4 regions of the Mesorhizobium sp. B2-4-2 genome follow, and region 4 is predicted to be linked to each of the others. Evidence: riboswitches for the same ligand, from Rfam matches in the RefSeq annotation. Region 4 holds a riboswitch; each other region holds the start of a gene.
The links. A riboswitch is a leader RNA that binds a small molecule or an ion and turns the genes downstream of it on or off. The one in region 4 is predicted to bind cobalamin.
Positions count from the first base shown of each region.

Region 1 (4,934 bases), on a different contig from region 4:
GAACGCCGGCGCGGTCGAACAGGGTTTCGACGCCGGGTTCGGCGCCGGACGCGAAAGCGGTCGCGGTGATGATGGCGGCGGGCTTGGGCTGGGCAATCGCGGTTTCAACAAAAGCCAGAGATTCCGGGTCTTTCAGGCTGGAGACAAAGATCGGCACCGGCAGCATGCCGCGCTGCCGTAGCGCCTCGAAAAGCGCGTCGATGGGCGCGACATCGGCGGCGAGCAGCATCGAGCGGTAGAAGAGGATGGGAATCACGGGTGGGTTGACGTTGCCGGCGTCGAGTTCCGTCACACCCCCCTCTGTCCTACCGGACATCTCCCCCGCAAGGGGGGAGATTGCTCTTTCATCGACGATTTCGCCTATCGCGGATGGTCGAGATAAATCCCTGTCCAAGGGGACAGAAGAGGAGCCGGCCTTGATGACAGCCGATCTCCCCCCTTGCGGAGGAGATGTCCTGCCGGACAGAGGGGGGTGTGAAGGATCGTCAACATTCGATAAGTCCGGCTTCTCCACGACTCCGCGCCCCGGCTCATAAAACCCGGCTTTCGGCACGCTTACCGGCTCGGCAATCTCGCCATCAGACCCCGCCAACCGCGCCAGCCTGCGCACCAGCGCGCTCATATTGGCCGGGCCGCCCTGGCGGAAATAATTGAGCAGCCCGTCCAGTTCCTCGCGCGGCAGCGTCGAGGCTTCGATCAGCCTGATATCCTCGTCGTGGCTTTCACCGGGAAGTAGTGCCAGCTTTATGCCGCGCTCACGGGCAACCACGGCCAACTGGTCGCAGCCGTAGCGCCACCACTCGTAACCGCCGAGAATACGCACCAGAATGACTTTGGCGTGACGGGCGACGCTGTCGATCCAGAGGTCGACGGACATGGGGTGGCGCAGGTCGCGCAGCGCGGCCAGCCGCATCGTGGGCAGCCGATCGGCGTCGCCTTTCCAGGCCGCTGCCAGTCCGGCCAGGTCGCTGTCCGTGAAGGACAGCGCCACCATTTCCGCCGGCGTCTGCCGCAGATCGACCGGCTCGGCGAGATCGTCGAGCGAGGCGGATGTGGTGGTGAGGATGTGCATCGCGGTCGGTGTTGCCTCAGCCGGCGAGGATATGCTCGATCGCCGGGCGGTTCAGCCCCTTGAGGCCGATGACGACCAGGCGCGAGCGGCGGTCGTCGTCAGCCGTCCAGGCGCGGTCATAATAATGATTGACGCGCGGACCGACCGCCTGCAGCAACAGCCGCATCGGCTTGCCGCCGACCTCGACGAAGCCTTTCACCCGCAGCACGTTCTCCTGTTCGGCGGCGGTCGCGACGCGCTTTGCCAGGTCGTCCGGGTTGGCGATCGAGGGGATGTCGACGATGAACGTATCGAAGTCGTCGTGCTCGTGGTCGAAGGCGCCGTCATGATGGGACTTGCGGTTCTCGATGTCGTCCTCGACGGCGAGGCCTAGCCCGAGCAGCACGGACGGATCGACCTTGCCATGAGCCGTCGGCACGACCTTCACGGCGCGGGCGGAGTGTTCGCCAATGATGGCGTTGGCGCGAGCCGAACCTGCGGCATCCATCAGGTCGCTCTTCGACAGGATGATGAGGTCGGCGCAGGCGATCTGGTCCTCGAACACCTCCTCGACGGGGTCGTCGTGGTCCAGTGTCTGGTCCTGCGCGCGTTGCGCCTGCAGGGCGTCCATGTCGTTGGCGACGCGCCCCTCGGCCAATGCCGGACCGTCGACCACGGCGATTACGCCGTCGACTGTCACCCGGCTCTTCACTGTCGGCCACTGGAAGGCCTGGACCAGCGGCTTGGGCAGAGCCAAGCCTGAGGTCTCGATCAGGATGTGGTCGACCTTCGGCGTCAGCGACAGGATCTGGTCGAGCGCCGGGACGAAATCGTCGGCGACGGTGCAGCAGATGCAGCCATTGGCCAGTTCGACGATGTTTTCCTCCGGGCAGGTGTCGATGCCGCAGCCCTTGAGGATCTCGCCGTCGATTCCGATGTCGCCGAATTCGTTGACGATGATGGCGATCCGCTTGCCGCCCGCGTTCTCCAGGAGATGGCGGACCAGCGTGGTCTTGCCGGCACCCAGGAAGCCGGTGACCACGGTACAGGGGACGCGGGAGAGAGTGGCGGCGGAAACTGCGGCGGTCATGATCAGTCCTTCAGCATGTCGAGGGGAGGAATGCGGGCGACGAGGCCGCGCTTGAGGGAATCCGGGCGACCACGCCACGGAATGAGGCCGTTGGTCGAAGCGGCGAAGAGTTTCGCGCCGGTGACGAGATCGGCGCCGCTGGCGATGTTCAGGTCGCCGAAGACATAACTCCAGCAGCCGTCGCGAAGAATCGCCGCACTGAGACGGCGCTTGCAGTTGCCGAGGCATTCGACGGTGCGGACACGGACATTGTCGGCCGTTGCGGCTTGGCGCGTATCTTGAGCCAAAACTTCGCCGGCGCGGGGATGGGCATCGGAACCGGTCTCGTCGCGGCAGGAAGCGCAGATGATAACAGTGACGCCGGCCAAGGCGTCGCTATCGCCAGACAAGTCGCTATCGCCAGACAAAATGTCCGCTGTTTCAGCCGGGAAACTGCTGTCGCGTTCCAAATCGGGCTCCTTGCCCGGAAAACCCGCCGGGCGATCGGATTCTTATGTCTCAGACGGCAGGTCTCCTGGCTCGCGGGTCATCGCCTTCGTGCCGCCTTCCCGGGACCGTCCCAGTGGTTTTCGGCCTTGGCTCGTCGCTTACAGTTGCGGGGACAGCCGCGGATTTGAAATCGAGATTTCGCACCGCATTCCCTCTTGGCTCCTCCCTTTGCCGAGAGGAGACCGTCTGGAATGGATTTAGGCTCTTGCAGGCGGCGGTGTCAACGCGCGTCTACGACACGGCAATGTCGGCGAGCGGCTGCCCAAGGTCGCCGGCGGGCGTAACCTCGATCCGTTCGAGGCCGAGCCAGCCCTGCATCTGCGTCAATTCCTGGAAGAGTTGCGCGGCGGTTTCAGGCGGCGCGCCGGGCTCGGCATAGGCCGCGTGGACGCGTAGCACGCTGGCCGGCCGGTCGGCCTTGAGGTCGACGCGCGCCACGATCCTGTCGCCGAGCAGGAACGGCAGGACGTAATAGCCGTATTGCCGTTTTTCGGCAGGGGTGTAGATTTCTATGCGGTAGTGGAAATCGAACAGCCGCTCCGTGCGCGAGCGCTCGAAAACGACCGGATCGAACGGCGCCAGCAAGGCGCGGGCCTCGATTTTTCGTGGAATACGGGCCTCCTTATGGAGGTAAGCCGGTTTGTTCCAGCCCTCGACACGCACCGGCACCAGCTCGCCTGTTTCAACCAGCTCCTCCAGCCGGCCCTTCATGTCGGCCGGCGACAGGCGGAAATAGTCGCGCAGGTCGCTTGCTGTCGCGACGCCATGAGCGCGGGCGGATATCCGCAGCAATTCCCGATGCGCGTCCTCGGCAGACGGCACCGGCAGATCGAGGATCGCCCGCGGCAGCACGCGCTCGGGCAAATCATAGAAGCGTTCGAAGCCACGGCGGTGCGCGGTGGTGATGCGTCCTGCCCAGAACAGCCATTCGAAGGCATGCTTGGCGTGGCTCCAGCCCCACCAGCCGCCGGATCCTTTCTGGCCTTCGAGCGCGGAAGCGGCGATCGGGCCGCGCTCCGCGACCTCGCGGTAGATCTCTTCTATATAGGCGGCGTGCTCGCGGCCCCATTTGGCGAGACCCAGATACATTTCATCGCCACGCTCGGCGCGCTGCATGCGCCAACGCATCAGGGGATAGGTCTCGACCGGCAGGAAGGAAGCCTCGTGCGCCCAGTATTCGAAAACCGTGCGCTTGCGCGTGACGGCGGCGTTGTCGAGCAAGGCGAACGGGTAGGGACCAAGGCGCGAATAGAGCGGCATGTAGTGAGCGCGCACCACCGCGCTGACGGAATCGATCTGCAGCAGGCCGGTACGCGAGAGCACACGGGCGAAGTGGCGTCGGTCGGGCGTGCCGGCGGGGCGGGGATCAGTGAACCCTTGGGCGGCGAGCGCGATACGCCGGGCCGTGGCGAGCGAGATATTTTCCTTCATTCGGATGCGACTCTGATGGCTTGTTGAGCGTGGTTCGGACAGTTGATTCCGGCCATGCTAGCAGGGTTTTGGCGGCAACTCTGTCAGGAGAGAAAAGTGGAGTAAAAAGCGAAGGAAATCAAACAGGAGCGGATCGGACCAGTTTCTTCCCTTATGCCGTCCAGGCCAGTGTTTTGAACAAGGTTTGACTTGCTTCGCCGGAAGCGCTGCGCTAACCCTCGCCGCGTTGCAGCAAAGGCCCCTTAAAACGGTTCAGCGGTTAAACTGTCACGCTTCCGCAATGGGGTCTGGTGCTGTAATCAAAATGGATTGGCGCCAACGGAAAGCCGCAGCATGAACGCACTTCTCAGTTCGTACCTGCCCATCGTCCTGTTTATCGCAGTGGCGGCGGCTGTCGGCGTCGCGCTCATCGTGGCGCCGTTCCTGGTGGCCTACCGCAATCCCGACCCGGAAAAGCTTTCCGCCTACGAATGCGGGTTCAACTCGTTCGATGACGCCCGTATGAAGTTCGACATCCGCTTCTACCTGGTGTCGATCCTGTTCATCATCTTCGACCTGGAAGTGGCCTTCCTGTTTCCGTGGGCGGTGTCGTTCTCGAAGATCGGCATGCTCGGTTTCTGGTCGATGATGGTGTTTTTGGCGGTGCTGACCATCGGCTTTGCCTATGAATGGAAAAAAGGAGCGCTCGAATGGGATTGAGCGACAGTTCCGGCACGCTCGTCGCGCCGAAGCCCAAGGGTCTGATCGATCCCAATACCGGCAGGCCGGTTGGGTCCGATGATCCGTTCTTCCTCGAAATCAACAACGAACTCGCCGACAAGGGCTTTCTCGTCACCTCGACCGAGGCGCTGATCACCTGGGCGCGCAGCGGCT
Region 1 is NZ_VFVM01000006.1:161,220-166,153, reverse strand. It holds gene FJ942_RS15820 (cobaltochelatase subunit CobN) at 1-1,072, opposite strand, end outside; gene cobW (cobalamin biosynthesis protein CobW) at 1,089-2,141, opposite strand; gene FJ942_RS15810 (DUF1636 family protein) at 2,144-2,590, opposite strand; cobalamin riboswitch at 2,628-2,832, opposite strand; gene FJ942_RS15805 (winged helix-turn-helix domain-containing protein) at 2,862-4,061, opposite strand; gene FJ942_RS15800 (NADH-quinone oxidoreductase subunit A) at 4,395-4,760, shown strand; gene FJ942_RS15795 (NADH-quinone oxidoreductase subunit B) at 4,751-4,934, shown strand, end outside.
Region 1: linked by a shared signal. The riboswitch ahead of FJ942_RS15810 (DUF1636 family protein) and the one ahead of FJ942_RS14910 (ABC transporter ATP-binding protein) in region 4 are both predicted to bind cobalamin.

Region 2 (4,934 bases), on a different contig from region 4:
GAAGGTGATGATCTGTACCGGCCGCAGGCGGATTGCCGAGCCAGTCGAACCATGGTCCACCGGCCGCACTTTCGGCTCCGTCGATCGCTGCAGGATGAATGCTATCGAGCCCAAAGCGAGAAACAACGTGCTCGCCAGCATGCCTGCTTCCGGAAACAGCGCCGCACTGAGGCCCACCGACAGCGACGCGCCGGCGATATAGACCAGTTCGTCGGCCGCCGATTCGAAGGCGAAGGCGGTGTTCATCTCCGGCCGGCCGCGAAAAAGCTCGGTCCAGCGCGCGCGCACCATTGCCGGCATGCTGGGCATGGCCGCTGCCAGCAGCGCCGACACGAACATTGTCCATACCGGCCAATCCTGGTTGGCCGACGCAATCAGCAGCAGGAATGCCAGCACGGAGATGATGGTGGTGGGCACCACGATCCATGTCTGGCCGAGGCGGTCGACCAGCCTGGAGATCTGCGGCGCCAGGAAAGCGTTGGCCAGCGCGAATGTCGCCGAGACGGCACCCGCCAGCCAGTATTCGCCACGCGTCTGCGACAGCATCGCCACGATGCCGATCGGCGCCATGGCGATCGGCAGGCGCGCCATGAAGCCTGCAGCGGCAAAGCCCTTGGCGCCAGGGGCTCGAAAGATCTCGGAATAGGGGTTCTGCATGATCCGTTCCTCGACAAAAGGCGATTCGGAAATTACATACGATGCGTATGAATACTAAATAGATCATACGTCGCGTATGTCAATTGGCATACGTGACGTATGTAGATAAGGCCAGAAGAGATGCACAAGCCCCGCAGGGAAATGATCGCCGAAACGCGCGCCAAATTGATTGCCGCGGCCCGGCATGCGTTCGGAACGATCGGTTATGCCGAGGCATCGATGGATGATTTCACCGCATCGGCAGGGCTGACGCGCGGTGCGCTCTATCATCATTTCGGGGACAAGAAGGGGCTTTTGCAGGCGGTTATCGCCGAGATAGACGCCGAGATGGCGGCACGGGTGAATGAGGTTGCAGCGAAAGCACCGACCCGCTGGCAAAGCTTCGTCGACGAATGCACGAGCTACATCGAAATGGCGCTGGAGCCGGAAATCCAGCGCATCATGTTTCGGGACGGTCCGGCCGTGCTGGGGGATCCCGCGCAATGGCCGAACGCCAATGCCTGCGTCGCGTCGATGACCGATCACCTGACGACGCTGCAGGGCGACGGGGTGGTTGTCCCGGGCGTAGACCCCGAGACCGCGGCACGGCTGATCAACGGGGCGAGCAGCCAGGCGGCGCAGCGGATCGCCAATTCGAACGACCCGGAAGCGACGTCGAAGACCGTGGTGGCGGCATTCAAGCAACTGCTCGAAGGATTGTTGAGGAAGGATGCCGGAGCCGCCTGACGACGGCAGGCCGCCGGCAGCGCGCTGCGCATGCCGTATCGGCAATCAAATCAAGGGTTTGTCAGACTTTTCGCATGTTGCCGCCTTGAGGCGTGCGATCGTTGATTTGAGCGGAACTTCGCCCTGTCCGCAAAACGTCTCGCTCATGATCAGCTCGGGCAGCGGCAGCCGCCGCCCCCAGCCATGTGTTTCGAGGTCCGGTTTCGGCGCGAACTCCGAGACACGGCCGACACAGAGATAGGCCACCGGCGTCACATGCTCGGGAATCGACAGAAGGCCTTTCAACGCCTGCGCCTCGATAATGCTGACCCAGCCAACGCCGACGCCTTCGGCGCGCGCCGCCAGCCAGAAATTCTGCACCGCGCAGACCGTGCTGTAGAGATCCATCTCGGGATTGTGCCAGCGTCCCAGCGGCGAACCCTGTGAGCGTCGGCGGTCGCAGGTGATACAGATATTGAGCGCGCTTTCGCAGATGCCTTCCAGCTTGAGCTTGCGGTAGAGCGCCCGCCGCTCTTCCTCGATCGCCGGCAATTCCTGCTCGCGCGCCGCGAGGAACAGGTCGCGCACCTGTTCCCGTCGTTCGGTGCCACGAATGACGATGAAATTCCATGGCTGCATGAAGCCGACCGATGGCGCGTGATGGGCGGCAAGCAGCAGCCGCGCCAAGACCTCGTCGTCGACGGCCTCTGATGTAAAATGGCTGCGGACATCGCGCCGCGTGAACATGGCGCGGTAGACCGCATCGCGCGCCATCTGGTCGAATCCGTCACCCACGGGGATGGTCATATTGTCCGGCATCGCTTGTCCCCTTGCGATTGCAATCAACTGCCGTCCGCCTGACCATGCGGATGACGATGCCTGCCAGGCCGGTCTTCTGGCTCGGGATCAACCCGCATCCGGCGCCTTCCCGTCATCGACAGTGGCATTTACCGGCGCGGTCCCCCTTACAGCGTTGGGCACGCCACGGTATCAAACCGTGTTCCCGATTCTCCCGCTCGCGGCGGGCACCAGGCAGTGGCGGGGACTTTACGACGAAGCCCCTGCGCCGCCAATCCCCGCGGCGACGCGAACGGACGCAAGCGCGATTTTCCCCAACCATCAGGCCGCAACGCATGGCCATCGCCGCGCCGGGGCACTAGATAGGGAGCATGGCCACTCGTCTCTACACCCATCCGATCTTCCTCGAGCACATCACGCCACCCGGCCATCCGGAGCGGCCGGACCGCTTGCGCGCCATTGAGCGCGTGCTCGACGACGAGGCTTTTGCCGCGCTCGACCGCCTCGAGGCGCCACAAGGCGATGAGGCCACCATTCTCTACGCGCATCCCGAGGATTTCGTCGAGCGGGTACGCGCCGCCATTCCCGAGACGGGCATCGCCCGCATCGATGCCGACACAACGGCCAGCCCGAAGAGCTGGCAGGCGGCGATCACCGCGATCGGAGCCGCCAACGCCGCCGTCGACGACGTCTTTGCCGGCAGGGCAGACAACGTTTTCGTCGCCGCCCGGCCGCCCGGCCATCATGCCGAGAAAGCGACCGCGATGGGCTTCTGCCTGTTCAACACGGCGGCCATCGCCGCACGTTATGCACAGCGCAAACACGATATCGAACGTGTCGCCATCGTCGACTGGGACGTGCATCACGGCAACGGCACGCAGGATGTTTTCTGGGACGATCCGTCCGTGCTTTATTGCTCGACGCACCAGATGCCGCTCTACCCCGGCACCGGAGCAAAGAACGAAACCGGCGCCGGCAACATCGTCAACGCGCCGCTTGCGCCGCAGACCGGCAGCGAGGCGTTCCGCGATGCCTTCCTGTCGCGCGTGCTGCCCTCGCTCGACAATTTTGCACCCGACCTGATCATTATTTCGGCCGGCTTCGATGCGCATCATCGCGACCCGCTGGCCGAGATCAACCTGACCGAGGATGATTTCGACTGGGCGACCGGCCAACTCATGCAGCGCGCGGCGCGCCACAGCGGCAACCGGCTCGTCAGCCTGCTCGAGGGCGGCTACGATCTGCAAGGATTGGCATTTTCGGTCGCCGCCCATGTCGGGCGACTGATGAAAGGATGAATGATGGCTGGTGAAACCAACGAAGACGTCAAGGCGATGAGCTTCGAACAGGCTCTCGACGCGCTGGAGAAGATCGTCGATGATCTGGAGCGTGGCGATGTGCCGCTCGACCAGTCCATTAGGATCTACGAGCGCGGCGAGGCGCTGAAGGTGCATTGCGACCGGCTGCTGAAGGCGGCCGAGGACAAGGTGGAGAAGATCAGGCTGTCCCGCGACGGCAAGCCGGTCGGGACGGAGCCGCTGGACGCGGATTGAGGCACGCAGCCGTCTCTCTGGTTTTTGACACGATCATGATTGAGGATAGAACGCGTCCCGATTGAAACGGCTCCAGGACAAGAGGAGATACGGAAGCGATGTGCAGAAACATCAAGACCCTGTTCAATTTTGATCCGCCGGCGACCAACGACGAGGTGCGCGATGCAGCCCTTCAATTCGTTCGCAAGCTGAGCGGAAGGACGCGGCCTTCGAAGCAGAACCAGCACGCATTCGACCATGCCGTCGAGGCCATCGCGGCGTCGGCGCGCGAGCTTCTCGATTCGCTTGAAACCAACCAGCATCCGCGCAATCGCGAGGAGGTTGCGGCCAAGCTGCGGGCGAAGGCGGCGATCCGCTTTGCCTGATCTGGCCAAAGCAGCCATCGGCCGCTGACAAGGAGAGTTCATGAGCTTCTTTCCCGGGAAGGATCCTGAAGCCGGCGATGCCTTTGCCAGCGACCAGATCGAATTGATGGTCATTCCGAACGCCAAGGACATTGGCGGTTTTCAGGTTCGCCGCGCCTTGCCGACTGCCAAAAGGCGGCTGGTCGGTCCCTTCATCTTCTTCGACCGCATGGGCCCGGCCATCCTGCGTGCCGGTCAGGCGCTCGACGTCCGGCCGCATCCTCATATCGGCCTGTCGACGGTCACCTACCTGTTCGACGGCAGGATCAGGCATCGCGATTCGCTCGGCACCGAGATGGTGATCGAGCCGGGTGACGTGAACCTGATGACCGCCGGCCGCGGCATCGTCCATTCGGAGCGCACGCCGGAAGAACTGCGCGGCGCGCCGATGTCGATCTCGGGGCTGCAGACATGGTTGGCGCTGCCGGACGGCAAGGAGGAAGTGGCGCCGGTTTTCGAAAACACCGCTGTCGCGCGGCTTCCCGACATCGACGCGGAAGGCGTCAGCGGCCGCATCGTTATAGGCGATTTCCAGGGGCTGCGTTCCCCGGTGCGAGCCGATTCCGAGACGCTCTACGCCGACCTCAGGCTGGCGCCCGGCGCCAGCGTGAAAATCCCTGCTGACGCGGAAGAACGCGCCATCTATACGCTGGAAGGCGAGGTCTCGATTTCCGGCGACGTGTTTCCGGCGGAACGGCTTCTGGTGTTCCGGCCCGGCGACGAGATCGTCGTATCCTCACAGGCTGGTGCCCATTTCATGCTTTTCGGCGGTGCCTCGCTGGGCTCGAAGCGCTACATCTGGTGGAATTTTGTCTCG
Region 2 is NZ_VFVM01000001.1:414,932-419,865, forward strand. It holds gene FJ942_RS02010 (MFS transporter) at 1-657, opposite strand, end outside; gene FJ942_RS02015 (TetR/AcrR family transcriptional regulator) at 778-1,383, shown strand; gene bluB (5,6-dimethylbenzimidazole synthase) at 1,429-2,181, opposite strand; cobalamin riboswitch at 2,230-2,410, opposite strand; gene FJ942_RS02025 (histone deacetylase family protein) at 2,532-3,458, shown strand; gene FJ942_RS02030 (exodeoxyribonuclease VII small subunit) at 3,462-3,713, shown strand; gene FJ942_RS02035 (DUF2277 domain-containing protein) at 3,812-4,078, shown strand; gene FJ942_RS02040 (pirin family protein) at 4,119-4,934, shown strand, end outside.
Region 2: linked by a shared signal. The riboswitch ahead of bluB (5,6-dimethylbenzimidazole synthase) and the one ahead of FJ942_RS14910 (ABC transporter ATP-binding protein) in region 4 are both predicted to bind cobalamin.

Region 3 (4,934 bases), on a different contig from region 4:
ATTCGCTGCTCGAACACTACCGACGCTTTCTCGGCTTCCGCCGTGCCCATCCGGCGTTGGCCAAGGGCGATATCAATTTCATCGAAAGCCAGGGCGACACTGTCGCCTTCACGCGCCGCGCGGGCAACGAGCAGATCGTCTGCGTCTTCAACCTGGGATCCGGGCCAGCGGAGGTTGACCTTGGCGGTCGATCGCTGCAACCTTTGCCCGGACACGGATTTTCGGGACAGCAGAGCTCCGGCTCCATCCGCCTCGGCGGCTACGGCGCCTGGTTCGGGCGCATCGACTGAATTCTAGGGACCACTGGAGGGAAACATGGCCGATGTCACGCTGAGGCAAGTGAAGAAATCATACGGCAATCTCAACATTCTGCACGGCATCGACCTCGACATCAAATCGGGCGAGTTCATCGTCTTCGTCGGGCCGTCGGGTTGCGGCAAGTCGACATTGCTGCGCTCGATCGCAGGGCTCGAGGAGATCACCTCGGGCGAGCTCAGAATAGCCGGCGAGGTGGTCAACGACGTGCCGCCGTCGAAACGCGGCATCGCCATGGTGTTCCAGTCCTACGCGCTCTATCCGCATATGACGGTCTACGACAACATGGCGTTTTCGATGAAGATCGGCAAGGAAAGCAAGGCCGAGATAGACAAGCGCGTGCGCCAGGCGGCAGAGATCCTGCAGCTGACCAACTATCTCGACCGCCTCCCCAAGGCGATGTCGGGCGGCCAGCGCCAGCGCGTGGCCATCGGCCGCGCCATCGTGCGCAACCCGAAGGTGTTCCTGTTCGACGAACCGCTGTCGAACCTCGACGCCGCGCTGCGCGTCGCCACCCGCATCGAGATCGCCAAGCTCAAGGAATCGATGCCCAACACCACCATGATCTATGTCACCCACGACCAGGTCGAGGCGATGACGCTGGCCGACCGCATCGTGGTGCTGAAGGAGGGCCATATCGAGCAGGTCGGCACGCCGATGGAACTCTACAAGAAACCCGGCAATCTGTTCGTTGCCCAGTTCATCGGCTCGCCGGCCATGAACATCCTGCCGGCGACCATCGACAAATCGGGCAATCCGACCGCCATCAGTCATGTCGGCGGCCGCAAGGCTACGGTGCCGATCGCGACGCCGGCCTCGGCCAAGGGCGCGTCGGTGAGCTTCGGCGTGCGGCCGGAGGACCTGACGATCGCCGGCGGCACGGACTATCTGTTCGAAGGAACGGTGGATTATGTCGAGCAGCTCGGCGAGGTGCAACTCGTCTATGTCGACATCGGCCGCGCCGACCTGCCGCTGGTGACCAAGCTGCCGGGCAATGTCGAGGTCAAGCGCGGGGCGACACTGCGGCTGAGCGCCGACGCCGGAGACCTTCATATCTTCGACGCGGATGGACGATCCTTCGCGCTGCACGAGACGGAAGCGAAAGCGGCCTGAGAGCAGGCCATGAATTAATTGCCGGTCACGCAAAAACAGGAGCGGCGGGCAAAGCCCGCCGCTCGTGTTTGGTGTCAGCTTCGGCTGTTAGTGGCCGAAGAGATTCCGGTCACTGCCCTGAGGGGCGGACTTGTGTACATCGCCCGACGAATTGAGCAGCTTGTAGACGGGCGAGCCGCTGTCGCGGATCGAAGCCGTGTGCGCATTGTCGACCGAGGTGACGGCAGGTTGGTTGGCGCCATTGGAGCCATAGTTGTCGCTGCCGGCAAAAGCGCTGCCCGACACCACCAGAACGGCGGCGGCAGCAAGGATGATCTTCTTCATTTCAAGTCTCCTGAATTTTCGAATTTCGCCAGGACGGCGGAAGGCCCGCCGTCAACTGGAGATCGGCTGTTAGTTGTTGCCGAAGAGGTTGCGATCGGCACCCTGGACAGGCGTCTGGGCAGCCGGTTCCGACTTCTTGGTCGAAGCGGTGTACGAGCTGTCGACGGCGGTGGCCGCAGGGGCATTCGAACCATAATGGTCGCTACTAGCGAAGGCGCTGCCGGAAACAGCCAGAAGGGCGGCGGCAGTGAGAATGATCTTTTTCATTTTTTGATACTCCAGTATTTTTCCGTCCGTCTAGCGGCGTGTCTTGGGAGGAAATCGCGTCGTTCGGACAGCCCCGATGTGGGAAAGCCATACCGCCATTTCCAATCACGAAGTTTTTCCGTGTGGACCAAGTTTCCACCACTTGAAATTGTGCCAGGGCCTTCTACATTCGTTTTTTTCCATTTGTTATCAGATAGTTATTCTAACAGACCGCGCGATCACCAACTGTGTCGAAGGCCCAGTGTTCACACCGTCCTGCACGCATCGTCAACAGAAACGAACCGTTCGGTTCGATTTTAGAGGGCGCTAATAGTCACTTTTCGAAACCGTTAACCTTTTTGCCTCCGCCACGAGACGGAATCCGAGGCGGCGACCTGAGGCTTTCTGCCCCTGCAACGGCGGCCGCACCGTTTTCAGTGCGTGTCGCGCGGCATGGATGCGATGTCGTTTTCATGCCGACGACAAGCCGGCGATCATGGTTAGATCCTGCCATCTCAGGTGCCGCCGCGTGACGACGAGGCGGAGAATTGGGAAGCCGGTCAGAATCCGGCGCTGCCCCCGCAACGGTGGTGGAGTTCAGGTCGCAACGGGAGACCACTGGGCAAAGGCCTGGGAAGGTGTCGCGACAGTCCGCAAGGACAGCTCCAGAGCCCGGAAACCAGCCCGAGATGTTGGACTCGACTGATCGCGGCGGGCGGTCAAGAGGCGGATGGTGCATGTCCGGCGCAAGCCGGCGCGCGGCTTGATCCTTCCTCTCTCCCCTCCGTTCAGTCCTTCAATGTGAGGACAGGACTTCAATGCGAGGACAGGACATGGATGCGCGCAACGACATGCTGAAACGGCTGCAAGGCCGCAGGGACGGCTTCTCACTCGAGCAGCCCTTCTATACCGACGCCGACTACTTCAAGCTCGACATGGAGCTGATCTGGTACCGCGACTGGCTGTTCATCGGCCATGATTGCGAACTGCCCAGGCCCGGCAGCTTCATTACGGTGCAGATCGGCGACTATCCTGTCGTGCTGGTGCGCGACCAGAAGGGCAACATCAACGCCTTCCACAATTCTTGCCGCCATCGCGGCAGCCGCGTCTGCAACACAGACAAGGGCACGGCGGCAAAGCTCGTCTGCCCCTACCATCAGTGGACCTATGAACTGGACGGCAGGCTGCTGTTCGCCAGGCAGATGGCCGAGGGTTTCGACAAGAGCCAGTTCGGCCTGAAGCCGGTCGCCTGCGAAAGCGTCGGCGGCTACACCTTCATTTGCCTCGCCGACGAGCCGGCGGATTTCGCGCCGATGCGGATGATGATCGAACCCTATTTGCTGCCGCACCGGCTGCGCGAAGCAAAGGTCGCCTTCGAGAGCACCATCGTCGAGAAGGGCAATTGGAAGCTGGTCTGGGAAAACAACCGCGAATGCTATCATTGCGCCGGCAACCATCCGGAGCTCTGCAAGACCTTTCCTGAGGCGCCGACCGTGACTGGCGTGCAAGGCGCCGACAGCGACCCGGAGATGCTGGCTCACTGGGCCAAATGCGAGGCCGCCGGCCTGCCGAGCAAGTTCCGCATCGACCCGGCCGGACAATACCGTGCCATCCGCGCGCCGCTGCTGCGCGATGCCGTCAGTTACACGATGACGGGAAAACACGCGGTCAAGAAGAACCTGTCCGACAGCGTTGCCACCGACCGCATCGGCTCGTTGCTGCTCTATCACTATCCGACGACCTGGAACCACATCCTCGGCGACCACGCCGTCACGTTCCGCGTGCTGCCGATCAGCGCCACCGAGACCGCGGTGACGACCAAATGGCTGGTTCACAAGGACGCGGTCGAGGGCGTCGACTACGACCTTGCCGAACTCACCCATGTCTGGACCGAGACCAACGGCCAGGATCGTCGCATCGTCGAGGAAAACGCCTTCGGCATCCTGTCGCCGGCCTATGAACCCGGCCCCTATTCCGAACTGCACGAAGGCGGCGTCATCCAGTTCGTCGACTGGTACGCGCGTTTCATCGGTCCGCGCCTCGCCGAAGACGGCCGGCCGGCCCTGCGCAGCGTTGCTTGAGAGGTAAGGGATGAATGCGATGACGTATCTCGGCCTCTATCGCCATCTCGATCAGATGGCGCCCTGGAACGACAGGCTCCAGGTGCTGGAAGTGATCGGCGTGAGCGACGAGGCGCCTGATGTAAAGACCTTCACCTTCCGCTCCGACAACCAGACCTGGTTCCGCTACAAGCCGGGCCAGTTCGTGACGCTGGAACTGCCGACAGCGGATGGGTTGCTGATGCGCACCTACACGCTGTCGTCTTCGCCTTCACGGCCATTCTCGATCGCGGTGACGGTGAAGGCGCAGGCCGGCAGCACCGGCACACGCTGGATGTTCGACCATTTGAGGCCTGGTTCGCACGTCAAGGCGTATGGGCCGGCCGGAGACTTTTCGCTGCACAGCCACCCGGCGGCCAAATATCTGTTCATCTCGGCCGGCTCCGGCGTGACGCCGATGATGTCGATGCTGCGCTGGCTGAACGACTGCGCGCCATGGACCGATGTCGGCTTCGTCAACTGCGCCCGCCGCCCCGAAGAGATCATCTTCCGCAAGGAGCTGGAATTGCTCGGCAGCCGCATGCCCGGCCTGTCGCTCGGTTTCATGATCGAGGAGCGGTCGAGCCGGGAAGGCTGGTTCGGCCATATGGGCCGCATCGACGCCATCCGGCTGCCGCTTTTGGCGCCCGATTTCCGAGAGCGCGAAATCTTCTGCTGCGGCCCCGACCCCTTCATGCGTGCCGTGCGCGGCATGCTCGAAGCCGCCGGCTTCGACATGGCGAGATACCATCAGGAGAGCTTTGCAGCGCCGCTGGTGGAGGAAATTCCGGCGCCGTTCGCCTCGCCGACTGGAGACGGCGCAGCCATTCCTGTCGA
Region 3 is NZ_VFVM01000018.1:66,024-70,957, forward strand. It holds gene FJ942_RS27095 (alpha-glucosidase) at 1-290, shown strand, start outside; gene ugpC (sn-glycerol-3-phosphate ABC transporter ATP-binding protein UgpC) at 316-1,428, shown strand; gene FJ942_RS27105 (DUF680 domain-containing protein) at 1,516-1,752, opposite strand; gene FJ942_RS27110 (DUF680 domain-containing protein) at 1,822-2,019, opposite strand; cobalamin riboswitch at 2,499-2,701, shown strand; gene FJ942_RS27115 (aromatic ring-hydroxylating dioxygenase subunit alpha) at 2,832-4,079, shown strand; gene FJ942_RS27120 (hybrid-cluster NAD(P)-dependent oxidoreductase) at 4,099-4,934, shown strand, end outside.
Region 3: linked by a shared signal. The riboswitch ahead of FJ942_RS27115 (aromatic ring-hydroxylating dioxygenase subunit alpha) and the one ahead of FJ942_RS14910 (ABC transporter ATP-binding protein) in region 4 are both predicted to bind cobalamin.

Region 4 (4,934 bases):
ATCTGTCTACGCCTTCGGAAACCATGAGTGGCATATATAATAAGCGTGCTTATCATTCAAGTCCGGCATTGTTCCAGAAGCCGGCAAACGTGCATGGCAGCCGTGCAGCACAATCATGGCTGCGTCCGATGATTTCGGCCGCCGCGACACCCATTACAAGCGGTTGCGGATCAGCATGGTGACAACGAAGAAGGCGCCGAGCGAGCTGGTGATGATGCCGATCGGCAGTTCCTGCGGCGGCAGCAATGTGCGCGCCAGAAGGTCGCTTGCCAGCAACAGCACCGCCCCGAACAGCGCGCAACTTACGATCAGGCGCAGATGCAGCGCGCCGGCCAGCGGCCGCGACAGATGCGGGATCATGAGGCCGACGAAGCCGATGACGCCAGCGACCGAAACCAGGATCGCGGTCGAAAAAGCGGCGACCAGAAACGTCGTCCGTCGCATTCGCGCCACCGGCACGCCAAGACTTTCGGCGGCATTTTCGCCGGCCAGGAAAGCGTCCAGCCGGCGATGATTCCACAGCCCGTACGCCGCAATCGTGCCGGCCCCAAGCACACCCAGCCAGATATTGTCCCACCGCGCAAGGCCGAGCCCGCCCATCGTCCAGAACAGCACCGAATGGGCGGCGCGCTGGTCACCGGCAAAGACCAGGTAATTGGTCAATGCGGTGAACATGAAGGAGACCGCAAGTCCGGCGAGGATCAGCCGTTCGGGGCCTTGTCCCCTCACCCGCGCAACCAGCAAAAGCACAACGCAAGCCGCCAGAATACCGCCGGTGAACGCAGCGATCGGTAGCGTCCAGATCCCGAAACTGTCGCCGAAGACGGTGATGACGGAGACAGCGCCGGCGGCGGCTCCCGACGAGAGGCCGAACAGGAACGGATCGGCAAGATCGTTGCGCGTCACCGTCTGTAACAGCGCGCCGACCACGCCCAGGCCGCCGCCGACACAGATGGCCAGGATTATGCGCGGCAATCTGAGGTCGACGACGATCCTGCCGACCGGGCCGGACACGTCATGCCCCTTCAATCCGATCGCATGGCCAAGTGCTGCAACGACGTCGCCCAACGGAATCATCGTCGAGCCATAGGCGATCGACAGCAGCGCGAACGCGGCGATTGCCAACGCCGCCGCCGTCATGGCCAATAGGAATGCCTTGTGCCGCAAAGTCATGTTCCCGGTTAAAACGCTTCCGGATGCATCGCCCTGGCAATCTTGCCGATCGCGTCGATATTGGCCGGCCCGGGTGTCAGTTCGGCATAGCGAAGCGCCACGAAGCGTTCGTTCCTGACCGCGTCCGTCTCCTTCATTGCCGGATGCGCTTTCAGGAAATCGAGCAGCTTCCGGTAGCCGCCGCCATCCTGATAGTCGAGCAGGATGAGGAATTGCGGATTGCGCGAGGCCACCGTCTCCCAATCCGTGTTGCCCCAGCTGGTGTCCATGTCGGCCATGATGTTGTCGCCGCCGGCCGCGGAAATCATGGCGTTGGGAATGGCGAACTTGCCTGATGTGAACGGCTTGTCCTCGCCGGAATCATAGAGGAACACGCGCGTTCCCCTGCGGGCGCCGACCTTGGCCGTGATTTCGGCGAGCTGCGCCTTCCAGCCGGAGACGAGCTTATCCGCTTCGGCCTCCTTGCCGAAGATCTTGCCCAGCTTCTCGACATCGCCATAGAGCAGATCCATCGAAGCGGCGGGGCGGTTCTTGTCGAGATGGACGCAGCTTTCCGTCAGCACCAGGGTCTTGATGCCGTGTTGCGCCAGCGTATCGGGCGTCACCTCGCCGCCCGGCTTCATGCCGTAGTACCAACCGGCGAAGAAGAAGTCGGGCTCGACAGCGACCAGGTTTTCCAGCGTCGGATATTTGGGCGCCAGTTCCGGGATCGAGCCTTGCTCGGCCTTGAATTCGGGGCCGACCTTGTACCATCCGGTGATGCCGGTCAGGCCGACGATCGACGGCTGCAGCTTCAGGGCGAAGGCCATCTCGGCCATGTTGAGATCGTGAATGACAGCGCGCTTTGGAGGCGCGTCGAAGGTCAGCGACTTGCCGCAGCTGTCGACCGTCACCGGAAAGGCGAAGGCCGTAGAGGCCAGCAGGGAGAAGGCAAGAGACACGGCAAGGCGTTTCACGGATGTTGCTCCTTCGTTGCACGGGAATTGGATCTGCGCTCACGAAGATGGCGCGGCACGGTTCGGAACCTCGAACACCGTCAGCTCGCGGTCCTCCGTCGGGTGGCGCAACCTAAAGACGTCGACACCGAAGATCTCGCGGATCAGCTGCTGAGTGAGTGCTTCGCGTGGCGGCGCCAGCACATGCAACCGGCCATGGCTCATCACCGCGACCCTGGTGGCGAAAGGCGTCACCAGCGCCAGATCGTGCAGCACCGCGATCACGGTCATGCCGAGGCCTGCAACCAGTTCGAGCAACTCGCTGCGCGCCCGCGGGTCGAGATGGTTGGTCGGCTCGTCGAGGAACAGGATCTTCGGCTCCTGTGCGATGGCGCGGGCAAGCTGGGCGCGCTGGCGCTCGCCGCCCGACAGCGAGCCGATGGTGCGGCCAAGCAGCGGCAACAGCCCGGTCCGGCGCAGCGCCTCGACGACAATGTCGCGTTCCTCGCTCCTGTGCCTGCGGCCGGTATGCGGAACCCGGCCGAGCTCGACATAATCGATCACCGCCAGCCGTGGATCCGGTTGATCGGTCTGGCCGACGACGGCGATGTGCAGCGCCCGCTCGGCGGTCGAAATCCTGTCCAGCAGGCGCCCGGTGAGCTTCACTTCGCCCGAACTCGGCCGCAGCATGCCCGACAGCATGCGCAGCAATGTCGTCTTGCCGGCGCCGTTGGGACCGATGATGGCGAGACGGTCGCCCGCCGCCACCGAAAGGCTGACCGGATGCACCAGATGCAGGCCATCCGCCGCCGCGGCCAGGTCGCGGGCCTCGAGAAGCGGCGCGGTCATGGGCAATTCCTTGCAGGGCCTGCCGGAATACGGGCCAGCGTCTTGCTTGCCAATCCTGCCGGACGCTGGCCTGAATTCACCTCGGTGGCGATATCGCGGCAAAGCGTGCACACGATGATGCGATGCATGGGAATGCAGTGAATGCGATCGATGGAGCCGTCCAACTTCCGTCACTTTCAAAAATGGCGACGGAAGGAAGCTGGCTTGAACCGGTCGACAAGACCGAACCCCGCGTCTCCTCCCGGCACACCCCGTCCGGTCAACCCATGCAGATGGCAGGTCTCCTGGCTCGCGGGTCGTTGCGCCATCCTGCCTTCCCAGCCTTGCCGGCCAGTGGCTTCTCGGATTTTGCTCGCCGCTTACAGTTGCGGGGGCAGCCATGGCTTCGACCCGAAAATCGGGCCTCACCATGTTCCCTTTTCACCCCTCGCCTTGCGGCGCGGGGACCATCACGAGTCGCAGCCTAGGATGCAGGCACCGTCGAGGCAAGGTCGATGCATGTTCTGTTATAACGATACAAACTTGTGGTCAATCACTATCGCGCGCCACCAGTTCCAGCGGCCAGACCTCGCGAATGATCTCTGGCCCTTTCGCGCCGGCGAAAGCCGGGAGCGAGGCGAGCAGGATTTCGCCGAGCCGCCGCCCCATCGGGTCAAGGCTCGGACGAAAGCCGGTCAGCGCCGGCGAGAAATAACGGCAGAGCGGCGTGTCGACGATGACGATCACCGCGACATCCTGCCCGGGCTTGATCCCCATTTCGGCGAGCGCTTTGCAGCCGCCGAGCGCCATCGAGTCGTTGTTGAAGATAATCGCGGTCGGCGGATCCTTCGACCGCATGACTTGCGGTGTCACCGCGTAGCCACCGGCTTCGTTGATAAAACCGTCCACAATCAGGCCGGGATCGACTTCGATGCCGTGCCGCCGCAGCGCCTTGCAATAACCCTCCAGAAACAGATAACCGAAATTCAGGTCAAGCGACGGCCGGATGGCGGCGATGCGGCGGTGGCCACGCGCAACCAGCCGGTCGACCGCATCGGCGCCCGCCTTCTCGAAATCCAGATCCAGAGAGGGATAGCTGTCGTCGCCGGACCGGCTTCGGCCGAGCGTCGCGAAGGGAAAGCCGGCCTTGCTCAGATAGTCGATGCGATCGTCCTCGCGCCGCGTCCAGGCCAGTACGACGGCATCGGCACGACGCGTCTCGACGACGCGGCGCAGCCGCTCCTGCTGATAATCCGCCGGCGCGCCCATGACGATGATCAGGTCCAGCCCGCACTCGGCCAATGTCGCTTGCAGTCCGGTGAGGAACGGAATGAAGAACGGCTCGCCATACTGCTGGTCGCCCGGATGCGGCTGCAGCATGAAAGCCACGGCATGGGTGGTGCCGCGGCGTAGGTTCCTGCCCGAGTGGTTCGGTGAATAATTGAGCTTCCGGGCCGCCTCGAGCACGCGCTGGCGTGTCTCGGCGTTCACGTCGGCGCGCCCGTTAAGCGCGCGCGAGACTGTACCGATCGAAATGTTCAGGTGTCGCGCAAGATCGTGAATGCTGGACGCCAAGACCTCCCCCTCCTGCTTCTGGCTAGCACCAGCCGGTCGTGCGGCCAAGGCGTTTCAGAGCCGACGGTACAAATCCGATTGACAATATATGCCATCGGGTGTGTCATCGTAAACGTTTACGGAAGTCATTTACGGACTGCCGTGGGTGCCAGCCAGGAGGGGTTGGCCGGAGGAGCGCTGGATGATGCACGTCGTCCTGGTCGGGTGCGGAGCCATGAGCAAAACCTGGCTCGAGGCCATCAGCCAATCCCCTGCCGTCAAGATCGTCGGTCTCGTCGACCTCGACGCCGACAGGGCGCGCCAGCGGGCACGCGAATACGACCTCGCCGGGGTCGCGATCGGGACCGATCTCGACGTCGTTCTCTCCCAGACCAGACCCGATGCGGTGTTCGACGTGGTCGTGCCTGCCGCCCGTCGCGCCGT
Region 4 is NZ_VFVM01000005.1:380,827-385,760, forward strand. It holds gene FJ942_RS14895 (MarR family winged helix-turn-helix transcriptional regulator) at 1-25, opposite strand, end outside; gene FJ942_RS14900 (iron ABC transporter permease) at 154-1,173, opposite strand; gene FJ942_RS14905 (ABC transporter substrate-binding protein) at 1,182-2,129, opposite strand; gene FJ942_RS14910 (ABC transporter ATP-binding protein) at 2,169-2,957, opposite strand; cobalamin riboswitch at 3,214-3,423, opposite strand; gene FJ942_RS14915 (LacI family DNA-binding transcriptional regulator) at 3,486-4,511, opposite strand; gene FJ942_RS14920 (Gfo/Idh/MocA family oxidoreductase) at 4,693-4,934, shown strand, end outside.